DNA from 2 places in the Streptomyces gobiensis genome. Region 1 is predicted to be linked to the other one. Evidence: riboswitches for the same ligand, from Rfam matches in the RefSeq annotation. Region 1 holds a riboswitch; the other holds the start of a gene.
What was found. A riboswitch is a leader RNA that binds a small molecule or an ion and turns the genes downstream of it on or off. The one in region 1 is predicted to bind cobalamin.
Positions count from the first base shown of each region.

Region 2: another riboswitch for cobalamin. It lies ahead of test1122_RS07540 (CbtB-domain containing protein); the one in region 1 lies ahead of metE (5-methyltetrahydropteroyltriglutamate--homocysteine S-methyltransferase).

Region 1 covers NZ_CP086120.1:2,688,437-2,694,411, forward strand. The annotation lists gene test1122_RS12435 (amidohydrolase family protein) at 23-895, opposite strand; cobalamin riboswitch at 1,452-1,664, shown strand; gene metE (5-methyltetrahydropteroyltriglutamate--homocysteine S-methyltransferase) at 1,804-4,119, shown strand; gene test1122_RS12445 (subtilase-type protease inhibitor) at 4,314-4,748, shown strand; gene test1122_RS12450 (hypothetical protein) at 4,936-5,175, shown strand; tRNA gene test1122_RS12455 (tRNA-Met) at 5,286-5,359, opposite strand; gene test1122_RS12460 (lytic transglycosylase domain-containing protein) at 5,422-5,975, opposite strand, start outside.
Region 2 covers NZ_CP086120.1:1,625,025-1,630,999, forward strand. The annotation lists gene test1122_RS07515 (glycosyltransferase family 2 protein) at 1-388, shown strand, start outside; gene glxA (radical copper oxidase GlxA) at 385-2,349, shown strand; gene test1122_RS07525 (hypothetical protein) at 2,429-3,103, shown strand; gene test1122_RS07530 (class F sortase) at 3,110-3,778, shown strand; gene test1122_RS07535 (CbtA family protein) at 3,756-4,547, opposite strand; gene test1122_RS07540 (CbtB-domain containing protein) at 4,565-4,789, opposite strand; cobalamin riboswitch at 4,824-4,986, opposite strand; gene test1122_RS07545 (glycoside hydrolase family 6 protein) at 5,033-5,975, shown strand, end outside.

The DNA.
Region 1 (5,975 bases):
TGCCCCATCCCCCGCCGCCGGGCTACCGAAAGAGCCGTGCGCCGTTGTCATGACAGACCGCGCGCAGCCAGTCATCGTCCTGATCGAGCCGGGTAAGTGCCTCCAGAGCATGGGCGTAGCCGTACGGAATGTTGGGAAAGTCGCTGCCGAACAGGATCCGGTCGCCCAGGGCGGCCAGACGTGGCCGCTCGGCGCGTGGGAAGGGCATCAGCCGCTCGGAGAAGTCGGTGAAGGCCATCGTCGTATCGAGCATGACGCCCTCATAGGCCTCTGCCAGATCCAGGAACTCCGCGTACTCCGGCATCCCCATGTGCGCGATGATCAGCGGCAGCCGGGGATGCCGGGACAGCAGGGCGGCGATCGGCTCCGGCCCGGTGTGCTTGCCCCGAGCGGGGCCGGAGCCGCAGTGGATCACGGTGGGGACACCGGCCTCGGCGAGCATTCCCCACACGGGGTCCAGGAGCGGGCTGCCCGGGTCGTAGTCACCGACCTGTATATGGGACTTGAAGACCCGCGCACCGCCCTCCAGCGCCTGCCGCACATAGTCAGCCGCTGCCGGCTCCGGGAAGAAGGTCGCGGTGTGCAGACAGTCGGGGGTGCGGGCGGCGAAGTCCGCGCTCCAGCTGTTGAGCCAGGCGGCCATGCCGGGCTTGTGCGGATAGATCATCGAGGTGAAGGCCCGCACCCCGAACCCGCGGAGCACGGAGAGCCGTTCGTCCTCCTCGTGCCGGTAGGTGATGGGCCACTCAAGCCCGGTCATCGGGCCGACCGCGTCAAAGTACGCCCAGACCTTGTCCAGCACCCGCTCGGGCATGAAGTGCGTATGCACGTCCACCAGCCCGGGCAACCCGAGCTCCCGCCAGAACGCGGTGACGCGGTCATCCCCGGCAGCCATGGTCACCCATCCCACCGGTCGCGATATATGTAGCCTGCATATGGCGACCCTAAGCCGCCCACGCACCCCCCAAGCAAGACTTTCACTCCCCTACCCCAACCCTCCCCCGAAACCGGAGGCCGACGCCCCCAAACCCCCACCCGTGTTGTGGGCACTGGCCCACCCGAGCGTTGCGGGCACCGACCCCAACCCCCGTTGTGGGCACTCGCAGCCCCGCGAGGGACGTGGGCCCACCCTGCTACGCAACCACCCACCCACACCAGCCACGACGCTCCGACCCACCCCGCAACAGAGCTCGCGACGCTTGGTGGGCACAACCCCGTGGCCACCGTCCCGCACCCGGCCAACCCCGGGGCCCTGGGGCGAAGCCCCGGTTACGGGAAGGGGCGGGATACGGGGAAACCCACCCACGGCACCCCCGCAGCCGTACAGCCGGGAAGGGGTGGGCACCTCCCTGGGGGCACCTCCCTGGGGGCACCTCCCTGGGGGCACCTCCTGGGGGCACCTCCCAGCGGTAGCTGGGGGAGGTAGCTGGGGGAGAACACAGAGGAAACCCATAGACTGGCCGCGCAGTTGGTTCGGCCCGTCAGCCAGGCGGGAGCGTCGCAAGAGGGAATCCGGTGCGAATCCGGAACTGCCCCGCAGCGGTGAGTGGGAACGACCGCCGTCATACGCACTGGACGCCTCCGCGTCCGGGAAGCGACGGCCATTAGGCGCCCCTAAGGGCCTGCCCACGAGTCCGAAGACCTGCCACTGCCCGCACGCCACCAGGCGGGCGGTCGTACCGGAGGACCTCGTGGGCAGGTCGGCGGTGGCAGGGCGGCCGTACACACGCCCGGCTCCTTCGCATGCCATCCCCGGCCACCCGGCCACGGGTCACCGGAGAACTCGCGAAGGAGAGTTCCGTCATGCCGATCAAGCCAACTCAAGCCACGCTGCACGGATACCCCCGGCAGGGCCCCAACCGGGAGTTGAAGAAGGCCGTCGAAGGCTACTGGGCGGGCCATATCACCGCCGACGAGCTGCGGGCGACCGCGGCCGCACTGCGCGCCGCCACCCGTCAGGAGCTGCGCGCGGCGGGCATCGCAGAGATCCCCACCGGCGATTTCTCGCTCTATGACCATGTGCTGGACACGGCCTGGATGGTGGGCGCGGTGCCCAAGCGGCACCGCGGCGCCGCCGGCACCAGCCTCGACACCTACTTCGCCATGGCACGCGGCACGGCCGAGGCCGAGCCGCTGGAGATGACGAAGTGGTTCAACACCAACTACCACTATCTGGTCCCGGAGCTCAGCGCGGACACCGTCTTCACGGCCGACTCCCGTAAGCCGGTCGAGGAGTTCACCGAGGCCCGGCAGGCAGGGCTGAACGCCCGGCCCGTGCTGCTGGGCCCGATCAGCTTTCTGCTGCTGGCCAAGCCCGCGCCCGGTACTGATCCCGGCTTCGCGCCGTTGACCCTGCTCGACCGGCTGCTGCCCGTATACGCCTCCGTACTCGCCGATCTACGGGCGGCCGGCGCCGAGTGGGTGCAGCTCGATGATCCCGTACTGGTCCAGGACCAGCCGGGCTCGGTGCTGGGCGCCACCGCTCGCGCCTACCGCGAACTGTGCGCCGCCGCGCCCCGGTCGGACCGTCCAAAGCTCCTGGTGGCCTCCTACTTCGACACCCTCGGCGAGGCGCTGCCGGTACTGGCCGACTCACCCGTCGAGGGGCTGGCCCTGGACTTCACCGGCCCGGCGGCGGCCAACCTCGACTGGCTGGCCAACATCGGCGGGGTGCGGGGAAAGCGGCTGATCGCGGGAGTGGTGGACGGCCGCAATGTCTGGGCGGCCGACCTGGGGCACGCCCTGGGCACCCTCGCCACCCTGCTCGGGCTGGCCGGTTCGGTGGATGTGGCACCGTCCTGCTCGCTGCTCCATGTCCCGCTCGATGTCGCCGCCGAACGGGATCTCGACCCACAGATCACCCGCTGGCTCTCCTTCGCCCGGCAGAAGACCGCCGAAGTGACCGTACTGGCCCGCGCCCTGACCGGGGGCCGGGACGCCGTCGCCCCGCAGCTCGCCGCGTCCCGGGCCGCGCGGGCCTCCCGGGCGGGCTCGGCGCTCACCCGGGACCCGGCCGTACGGGCGCGGTGTGCGGCGGTCACCGCCTCGGATGCCCGGCGCCCACAGCCGTATCCGGAGCGGGCCGCCGCCCAGCGGGCCCGGCTGGGGCTGCCGCCGCTGCCGACGACCAGCATCGGTTCCTTCCCGCAGACCGGCGAACTGCGCCAGGCGCGGGCGGCCTTGCGCGCGGGGCGGATCAGCGCGGACGCCTACCGGGAGCGGATCGCCGAGGAGATCCGCACGGTCATCGGCTGCCAGGAGGAGGCCGGGCTGGACGTACTGGTGCATGGCGAGCCCGAGCGCAACGACATGGTGCAGCACTTCGCCGAACGGCTCAGCGGCTTTCTTGCCACCCGGCACGGCTGGGTGCAGTCGTACGGCACCCGCTATGTACGCCCGCCGATCCTGGCCGGTGATGTGTCCCGTACGGCGCCGATGACCGTTGAATGGACCAGCTTCGCCCAGTCGTTGACCGACCGCCCGGTGAAGGGCATGCTCACCGGGCCGGTCACCATGCTGGCCTGGTCCTTCGTACGGGACGATCAGCCGCTGGCCGATACCGCCCGCCAGGTCGCCCTCGCGCTGCGCGATGAGGTGACCGATCTGGAGGCGGCGGGTACGGCGGTGATCCAGGTCGATGAGCCGGCGCTGCGTGAGCTGTTGCCGCTGCGGCGCGCGGCCCATCCGTCGTATACACGGTGGGCCACGGAAGCCTTCCGTCTCACCACCGGCAGAGTGCGGGCCGACACCCAGATCCACACCCATATGTGCTACGCCGAGTTCGGCGAAATCCTCTCCGCCATCGACGACCTGGACGCGGATGTGATCAGCCTGGAGGCGGCCCGGTCCCGGATGGGCATCGCCGCGGAACTGGCCGCGTCCGGCTACCCACGGGCCGTCGGACCAGGGGTGTACGACATCCACTCGCCGCGGATCCCCGGGGTCGGGGAGCTGACCGCACTGATCGAACAGGCCCTGCGCGCACTGCCGTCGTCCCGGCTGTGGATCAACCCGGACTGTGGTCTCAAGACCCGTACAACAGACGAAGTCCAGGCGGCTCTCCGGAACATGGTCACCGCCGCGCGGAATGTTTCAGGCCGATTGCGGGACGGTGCGTAACCGGCCATACACGCTTGGCGCCGGGTCCTGGGCAGCGATCCTGCCCAGGGCCCAGGGGTCAAAGCCCGTCACTTCCGGCCACTGATTCAACACGAAACGTTACTGAAACCGGCGGGTTCGATGTGCGTTTCGTGGAGATTCTCGGCAGACTCCGGAGCGTAATCCGTCACACACCAAGCGGAAGGATGCACACAATGCGGAACACCGCGCGACTGGCGGCGGCGGGCACTCTGTTAACAGCAGCAGTGTTCGGACCGCTGGGCGGCAGCGCCCTTGCCACCTCCACACAGTCGCCTTCTTCGCTCTACGCGCCCTCGGCGCTCACGCTCACCTTCGCCCATGGTGAGAGCGCCGCAGCCAGCACGCCGGAGCGGGCAGTGACCCTGTCCTGTACACCAAAGCCGACCGGCAGCCACCCGAAGCCGAAGGAAGCCTGCGAACAACTGCAGGCCGCGAACGGCAACTTCAACGCCCTGCCCGGCAGCGGCCAGGGGTACTGCACGATGGAGTACAACCCGGTGGTCGTGACCGCCCAGGGCGTCTGGGAAGGCAAGCGCGTCAACTACGAGCGCACCTTCGGGAACGACTGCGTCAAGAAGGCCGAAGGCATGGCCGTCTTTGACTTCTGAGGCCGGCTTCTGAGGCCAGCTAAGGCCCGCTTCTGAGGCCATTTCAGGCCGACCAGACCGTCCCGCGCCACCTCCCCGATGCGGGACAGGGCCGGGGGCGGCCGGGAGAAACCCCCGTTCTCCCGGCTCGCCCCCGGTTTCATTACTGGCGAGCACCAGAAATCGAACGCCAGTATGATGCCGAGTCGTGAGCGAGTACGAGTTCCCTGCGGATCTGCTGGAGGCCAAGCGGGAGTGGTTCGCCCTTGAACAGCAGTTGACAGAGCTCTCACCGCGGGAGGCGGAGCTACGGCGGCGCTTCCGTGAGCTATCCATTCAGATCTCCATCCATCCGTACTGGGAGACCTTCACAGACGGCGGCGTGGTCGCTGCGAGAATGGCGCTCAGACAGGCGGTCCGACCCCCATGGAGCCGCGATGGCCAGTAGTGACCCCGATGAACAGACCCGGCGACTGGCCCCTCGCGGTAGCCGTACGCGGTAGCTGTCACAAGAAATACCGCAGGGCCAGCACTTGAGTGCTGGCCCTGCGGCAGTAGTAGCGGGGACAGGATTTGAACCTGCGACCTCTGGGTTATGAGCCCAGCGAGCTACCGAGCTGCTCCACCCCGCGTCGGTAAACCCCACTCTACGCGACTGAGACCCCTCACGGAAATCGCATTCCGGAACCGGTCGTCAGCTGCCGCCAACAGACAGGGGCGACACCTTCCCCGTGGCCGGTACAGCGTCATTGTCCGTGTCTGTGTCCGTGTCCGCGTCGGTGTCGACGTCGGGAAGCTCAACCTCCGGGACGGTGACGCGGAGCTCATCGGACTCCGCCTCACGGCGGGGCTGCTCCGTCTTAGTCTTCGGTGTCGGCGATGGGGTGGCGGCGGGCGGGGGTGATGCCGGACTGCTGCTACTCGTCGGCGTGGGGATCGGCGTGGGCCGCGGTGTGCTGGGGGACTCCGCCTTGGGAACAGAGCCGCGGGGTGCCGTACCGGTGCTGTCCGGCAGCTCCCGGTAGCCCGTCTTGAAGTACGCGAACCATGACTTCACCACGCGCAGATACTCGGTGGAGCGGTTATAGCCCAGAATCGCGCGGTCAAGGTCGTACGGGTCCGACAAGTCCCGCCCGCCCGCGCACAGATAGCGTCCGGCCGCGAGGGCCGCGTCGTAGATGTTGTTGGGGTCCGTCTTGCCATCGCCATTGCTGTCCGCTCCCCAGACCGCCCAGGTGGACGGGATGA
Region 2 (5,975 bases), 1.1 Mb from region 1:
CTTCGGCACCTTCCGGATCCATCTCTTCTTCATTCTCGTCTTCGGCGGTTCGCTGGCCGGCTCCTTCTTTCTGGGCCATGACCACCCAGCAATGATCACCTGGGCGGGCCTGGCGCTGCTGATCACAGCGGCGCCGATCATCGGCTGGCAGGTGACCGTACGGGCCGAGAAGAAGAAACGACAGCGGGAGCGGCACCACCGCAAGGGCGGCGGCGTCTCCGCGCCGATGCCCGAGCCGGGCGCGCACCCCGTCATCCCGCCCGGGTCCGTCAGCGCCGCCGCCCCGGCGGAGACGACGGCGGCGGGTGCGGACGGGGAACCACGGCCCAGCTGGGCCGCCGATCCCGACGAGACCATGCAGATCGCCCTTGGGGGACGTAAGAAGTGAAATACCGTCCGAGCCGCCGTGCGAAGCGTCTGGGCCTCGCCACGGCGGCGGTGCTCGTCGTGGCGGGAATGAACGCGCCATGGCTGATCCGCTTCGGCAGTGAGCAGTACCACCAGTGGAACATCAACCGCCCTGTCTACAAGGCCCAGAACGGTCTGTGGCAGGTAGTCGACGTTCCGGAGAAGTACAAGATCAACACCATTCACGCCGCGCTGCTGCACACCGGCAAAGTGCTGCTGGTGGCGGGCTCCGGCAATGACGCCGAGCAGTTCAAGGCGAAGACATTCCGCAGCGTCCTGTGGGATCCGAAGAAGAACACCTTCAAGAACATCCCCACCCCGAAGGACATGTTCTGCGCCGGTCACACCCAGCTGCCCGATGGCAAGCTGCTGATCGCGGGCGGCACCCAGCGCTACGAGACGCTTGAGGGCGACGTCGAGAAGGCCGGCGGTCTGATGATCGTCAGCAATGAGAACCCCGACAAGCCGATGACGCTGCCCAAGGGCACCAAGTTCAAGGGCAACAAGAGCGGCAAGACCTTCGTCACCCAGCAGTCACTGCTGGTGCCCCGGGCGAAGAAGGTCACCGACCCGGTGACCGGCGATGCCAAGGTCACCGCCCGCCAGGCCCGTATCTATGTGGAAGCCCAGGAGAAGGGCAGGAAGCACGCCACCGGCGACACCGAGCAGTACACGGTCCTGGGCCTGAAGGGCCAGGACCGGGAGAACGTCTACGGCATCGCGAACAAGCTCTCCTTCGACAAGAAGGACTTTCAGGGCATCAAGGAGTCCTACGAGTTCGACCCGGTCGCCGAGCGGTATATCGCGGTCGACCCGATGGAGGATGCCCGCTGGTATCCGACCCTGACCACCCTGGAGGACGGCAGGGTGCTCTCCGTCTCCGGTCTCGATGACATCGGTGAGGTCTCCAAGAAGGTCGAGCTCTATGACCCGGCGACCAAGAAGTGGCGGACGCTGCCCAAGGAACGTTACTTCCCCACCTACCCCGGCCTCTTCCTCGCGGACCAGGGCAAGATCTTCTACTCCGGCACCAGCTCCGGCTACGGCCCCGCGGACCAGGGCCGCGTGCCCGGTCTCTGGGACTGGCGGACCGACAAGTTCCAGAAGATCCCGGGTCTGAGCGACCCGGACGCGCTGGAGACCTCCATGGCGGTGCTGCTGCCGCCCGCCCAGGACCAGAGGTACATGGTGCTCGGCGGCGGCGGGATCGGTGAGAGCTCCAAGGTCACCGATAAGACCCGGATCGTTGATCTGAAGGCGGACAAGCCCAGGTTCACCGACGGCCCCAGGCTGTACGCCCCCGTCCGCTATCCCAGCAGCGTCATCCTGCCCGATGACACCGTGCTCACCACGAATGGGTCCGGTGGATACCGTGGCTACAGCGACAGCGATGTTCTGAAGGCCGAGCTGTACAACGCCAAGACCAATACATCCCGCAGCGTCGCCGATCCCCTCGTCGGGCGGAACTATCACTCCGGTGCGCTGCTGCTGCCCGACGGCAAGGTCATGACGTTTGGCTCCGACTCGCTTTTCGCCGATGAGGCCAATACGAAGCCCGGTCAGTTCGAGCAGCAGATCGATATCTACTCGCCGCCCTATCTCTTCCGGGACTCCCGTCCGGAGCTGCGGGACGGCTCTGACACGCCACAGAGCGTCAAGCTGGGCGGCAAGGCCGAGTTCCAGTCCAAGGACGCCGACCAGATCCAGGAGGTCCGGCTGATCCGGCCGAGCTCCTTCACTCATGTGACCAACGTCGAACAGCGTTCCATCGCCCTGGAGTTCGAGCAGACCGCGGAGGGTGTCGAGGTGACCCTTCCGGAGGATCCGACACTGGTGCCGCCGGGGTACTACATGGTCAATGTCCTCGATGCGGAGGGCACGCCATCGGAGGCGGTCTGGGTGCACGTCCCCGTGGCAGCCCCCGGGGAAGTGCGAAGCTGACCCGATTGGTGGAGTTCCGGATGCGGGGCGGGCTCACCGGGGGGATCTTCGGGAGTACCGAGCCCGGAGGTTTCCACCCATGCGCATCGCACGCCCCGCCACGGTCACACTCCGTACATCGCTGATTGCCCTCGCCATCTGTGCCGCGGGAGCCGCTCCCGCGGCCGCCGACCCGGACGGTACAGCCGGGTCGGTCATCGTGACCCCGCCTCAGGTCCGTCCGGGAGGAGAGGTCAATATCCGGGTCGACTCCTGCGACGGCGACAAAGGGATCGCGCGGTCCAGGGCATTTGTGTCCGCCATCGCGCTGAAGGCCACCGCGGATGACGCGCTCACCGCCGACGCGAGCGTACGTGCCTCGGCGCAGCCCGGCGCATACCGGATCACGGTTGACTGCTACGACAAGACGGGAAACCTCAAGAAGGCCATCGCGGAGGGCCGGTTCTCCGTCGTCGGCGGCAAGGGGCCCCACCCGTTCCGGCCTCCCCGGCCCAGCGAGCCCACTGGGCACAGTGGGTACGGCGAGCACAGTGGGCGCGGCGAGCACAGTGGGCGCGGCGAGCACGGCGAGCACACTGTGCACAGCGCACCGGTCGCCCCCGTACGTGCCGGTGGCGGCGGCACCGCGGGAGAGAGCAGCGCCGGAGTGCCGCACTCGCTCGCCCTCGGGCTGAGCGGTGCCGCCGCGCTGGGCATCGCGGGCGCCGCGCTGCTGCGCCGACGTACCGTGGCGCGGCACGGCGGCGACAGCTGACCGGCGATGTCCGAGGAGGAGCGTTCCACCGGCGGCGGCAGGCTGCTGACCGGGGTGGCCTGGGCCGTACTGCTGCTCGGACTGTGGCTCTGGGGCAAGGATCTGACGGATGGCGACTTCGGCGTTCCGGTGCTCGGTGATGTGTCCCGGGCCGGCGGTCTGGTGGACGGGCGCCCGCTGCCCGCCGCACATGAACCGCTGAGCGGCGAGTCGAAGCCGCAGCGCATTGAGATCGAACGGCTGGGCGTGGCAGCCCCGGTGGTCGAACGTGGCCTGGACCGGGATGGTGCGATCGATCCGCCACCGCTCAGTGCGGCGGACACCGTTGGCTGGTACGCGGACGGCCCGGTGCCGGGTGCGGAAGGCGCGTCGTTGCTGGTCGGTCATGTCGACACGGAGAGCGAGAAGGCCGTCTTCTATGGGCTGAGCACCATGAAGCCGGGCACGGTGGTGAAGGTGACGCGGGCCGATGGCACGGTGGCCGAGTTCACGGTGGAGGAAGTCGACGTCGTTCAGCGTGGTGACTTCGACGCGAAGAAGGTGTACGGCGCACGGTCGAAGGGCCGGGCTGAGCTGCGCATCATCACCTGCGGTGGCACCTTCGACCGCGCGGAGCGCGCGTACACGGCCAATGTGGTGGTCTCTGCCTACCTCACTGGCTCTCAGCGGGAGTAAGCGCCTCCCGCGTGCGCTCGCTGGCCGCCGCGCGCAGACCCAGGGCACCGAATGCCGCCCCCAGAGCGCCCCACAGCAGGGCGTGTGAGGCCAGGGAGAGCACCCGGAAGTCCCAGAGGAGCGGCGCCGGGACCGGCACCGGGTCGGGGTTGCCCGGCAGGAGGAAGAGCACCCCCAGAATGGCGATGACCGTGCCGGCCACCGTCAGTTGCCGTACCGGCGCCGGACGGTCGGTGAGTCGCCGGTGGAGCTGCCAGGCGAGCAGCATGCCCAGGACGCCGATCACCAGCGCCGCCACCCAGAGGGCTTGGCGTTCGGAGACCGTGCCGCCGTCACCGACCCCCGGAGGGTTCGCCGGGTAGCGCAGGCCCGGCAGGAGGGAGAGGGCGAGGAAGCCCGCGCCCGCCAGGGTGAGGGCACGTGGCCAGGGCCGGTCCTCGGGGTTCGCCCGGTGGATCAGCGCATAGGCGACCGCGAAGAAGACCCCGAGGGCGAGGCCGACGACCACCGCGGTGACGAGCAGTCCGAAGTGCTGTGTGCCGCGTGAGAACAGCTCTTCGGCCTCATGCGTATGGGCGGAAGGCGTATGGGCGGAGTGCGCATGGGCGGACGCGGTCTGCCGCTCTTCCTCAAGCCGGATCGCCCGGTCCATCAACGGCTCCGCCAGGAGCAGCGAGAACAGCCCGGCGGCCAGGCCTGCCAGACCGCCCGCGAGCAGCCCCCGCCGGAGCAGGGGCAGCACGGGGTAGGGAGTTGTCGAATCAGACATGGTGCGGACGGCCCCGATCAGTGGCAGGGGGCACCGAAGAGGTGCCGTCCATCGTGGGAGAACTCGTGCAGATACTCGCCGGTCGCGGCGATGACATGGCCGTTGTCCATAAAGACGGCGTAGAGCGCGATCAGCGCGATGATGACCGCGGCGCCCGCGATCAGCCAGTCACGGGTACGAATCGTCGCGCTAGCAGCCGTGTCGGGTGCGACAGTGGTCGGTGAACCGGTGTGCAGGGACATCCGCGGTGCCTCCTCCTGGGGTTTCCACGCCCCAACGGTGGGAGAGCGACAGGTCAGTTCCTGACTTCCGCATGGGAGGCCCATGCGGTCACAGTGGCGGGACCGTCCCGGAGTTGCACCGGGTTCCTGAACACCATCGCCTCTTTATCCAAATGTGTCTGATGGAGAGTCCCAGGACCCGTCTGACCTGTCAATGTGCCACGATGGGGGCGACCGGTTTGCACCGTATCCAAAGGGGAGTGGATGTACGGCACCGACGCCGGCCGCAGGCACCGAGCAGTTCGCAGGCACCGAGCAGTTCGCACCGGCCTGACCGTGGGTGGGGCAGTGGTGGGTGCGATGGCCCTCCTCACCGCCTGCTTCTCGTCATCGGGGAAGAGTGGAGACGTGAAGAATCCGGACGAGGGGAAGCCGTCCCAGGCGGGCAAGCCCTTCTGGGTGAACCCTGATGGCAGCGCCGCCCGGGCTCTGGACAAGCTCCGCAAGGAGAACAAGGCCGAAGAGGCGGCGCTGATCGAGAAGATCGCCAGCCAGCCCGTCGGGGAGTGGATCGGGACGGACGATCCCGAGGGAGAGACGCGCCACATCACCAAGGCCGCCGCGAAGGCGAATACGAGCGCGCTGCTGGTGCTCTACAACATCCCGCACCGCGACTGCGGGCAGTATTCACAGGGCGGCGCGCCAGATGGCAACACCTACCGGGACTGGCTCAACAAGGTTGTCAACGGCATCGGGGACCGTAAGGCCTCGGTGATCGTGGAGCCGGACGCACTACCGCACATACTGGATCCCGGCTGTGTGCCCCGCGCTCTCCATGATGAGCAGTACGCCCTGATCAAGGAAGCGGTGGAAAAGCTCAAGGGGCTCCCGAACACCAAGGTGTATGTGGACGCGGGCAATCCGCACTGGATTCGGGACGCGGGCGCCCTGGTCGGGCCGCTGAAGCGGGCCGGAATCGAGCGCGCCGACGGCTTCTCGCTCAATGTCTCCAACTACCAGACGACCAAGGAGAACATCGCATACGGCAAGAAGCTGTCCGCGATGGTTGGCGGCAAACACTTCGTCATCGACACCAGCCGCAACGGCAATGGCCCCATAGAGGGCGAGGGGGCCGAGGAGGACGCCGAGGCCTGGTGCAACCCGCCGGGCCGGGCGCTGGGCGAGCCCCCGACCACGGACACCGGTG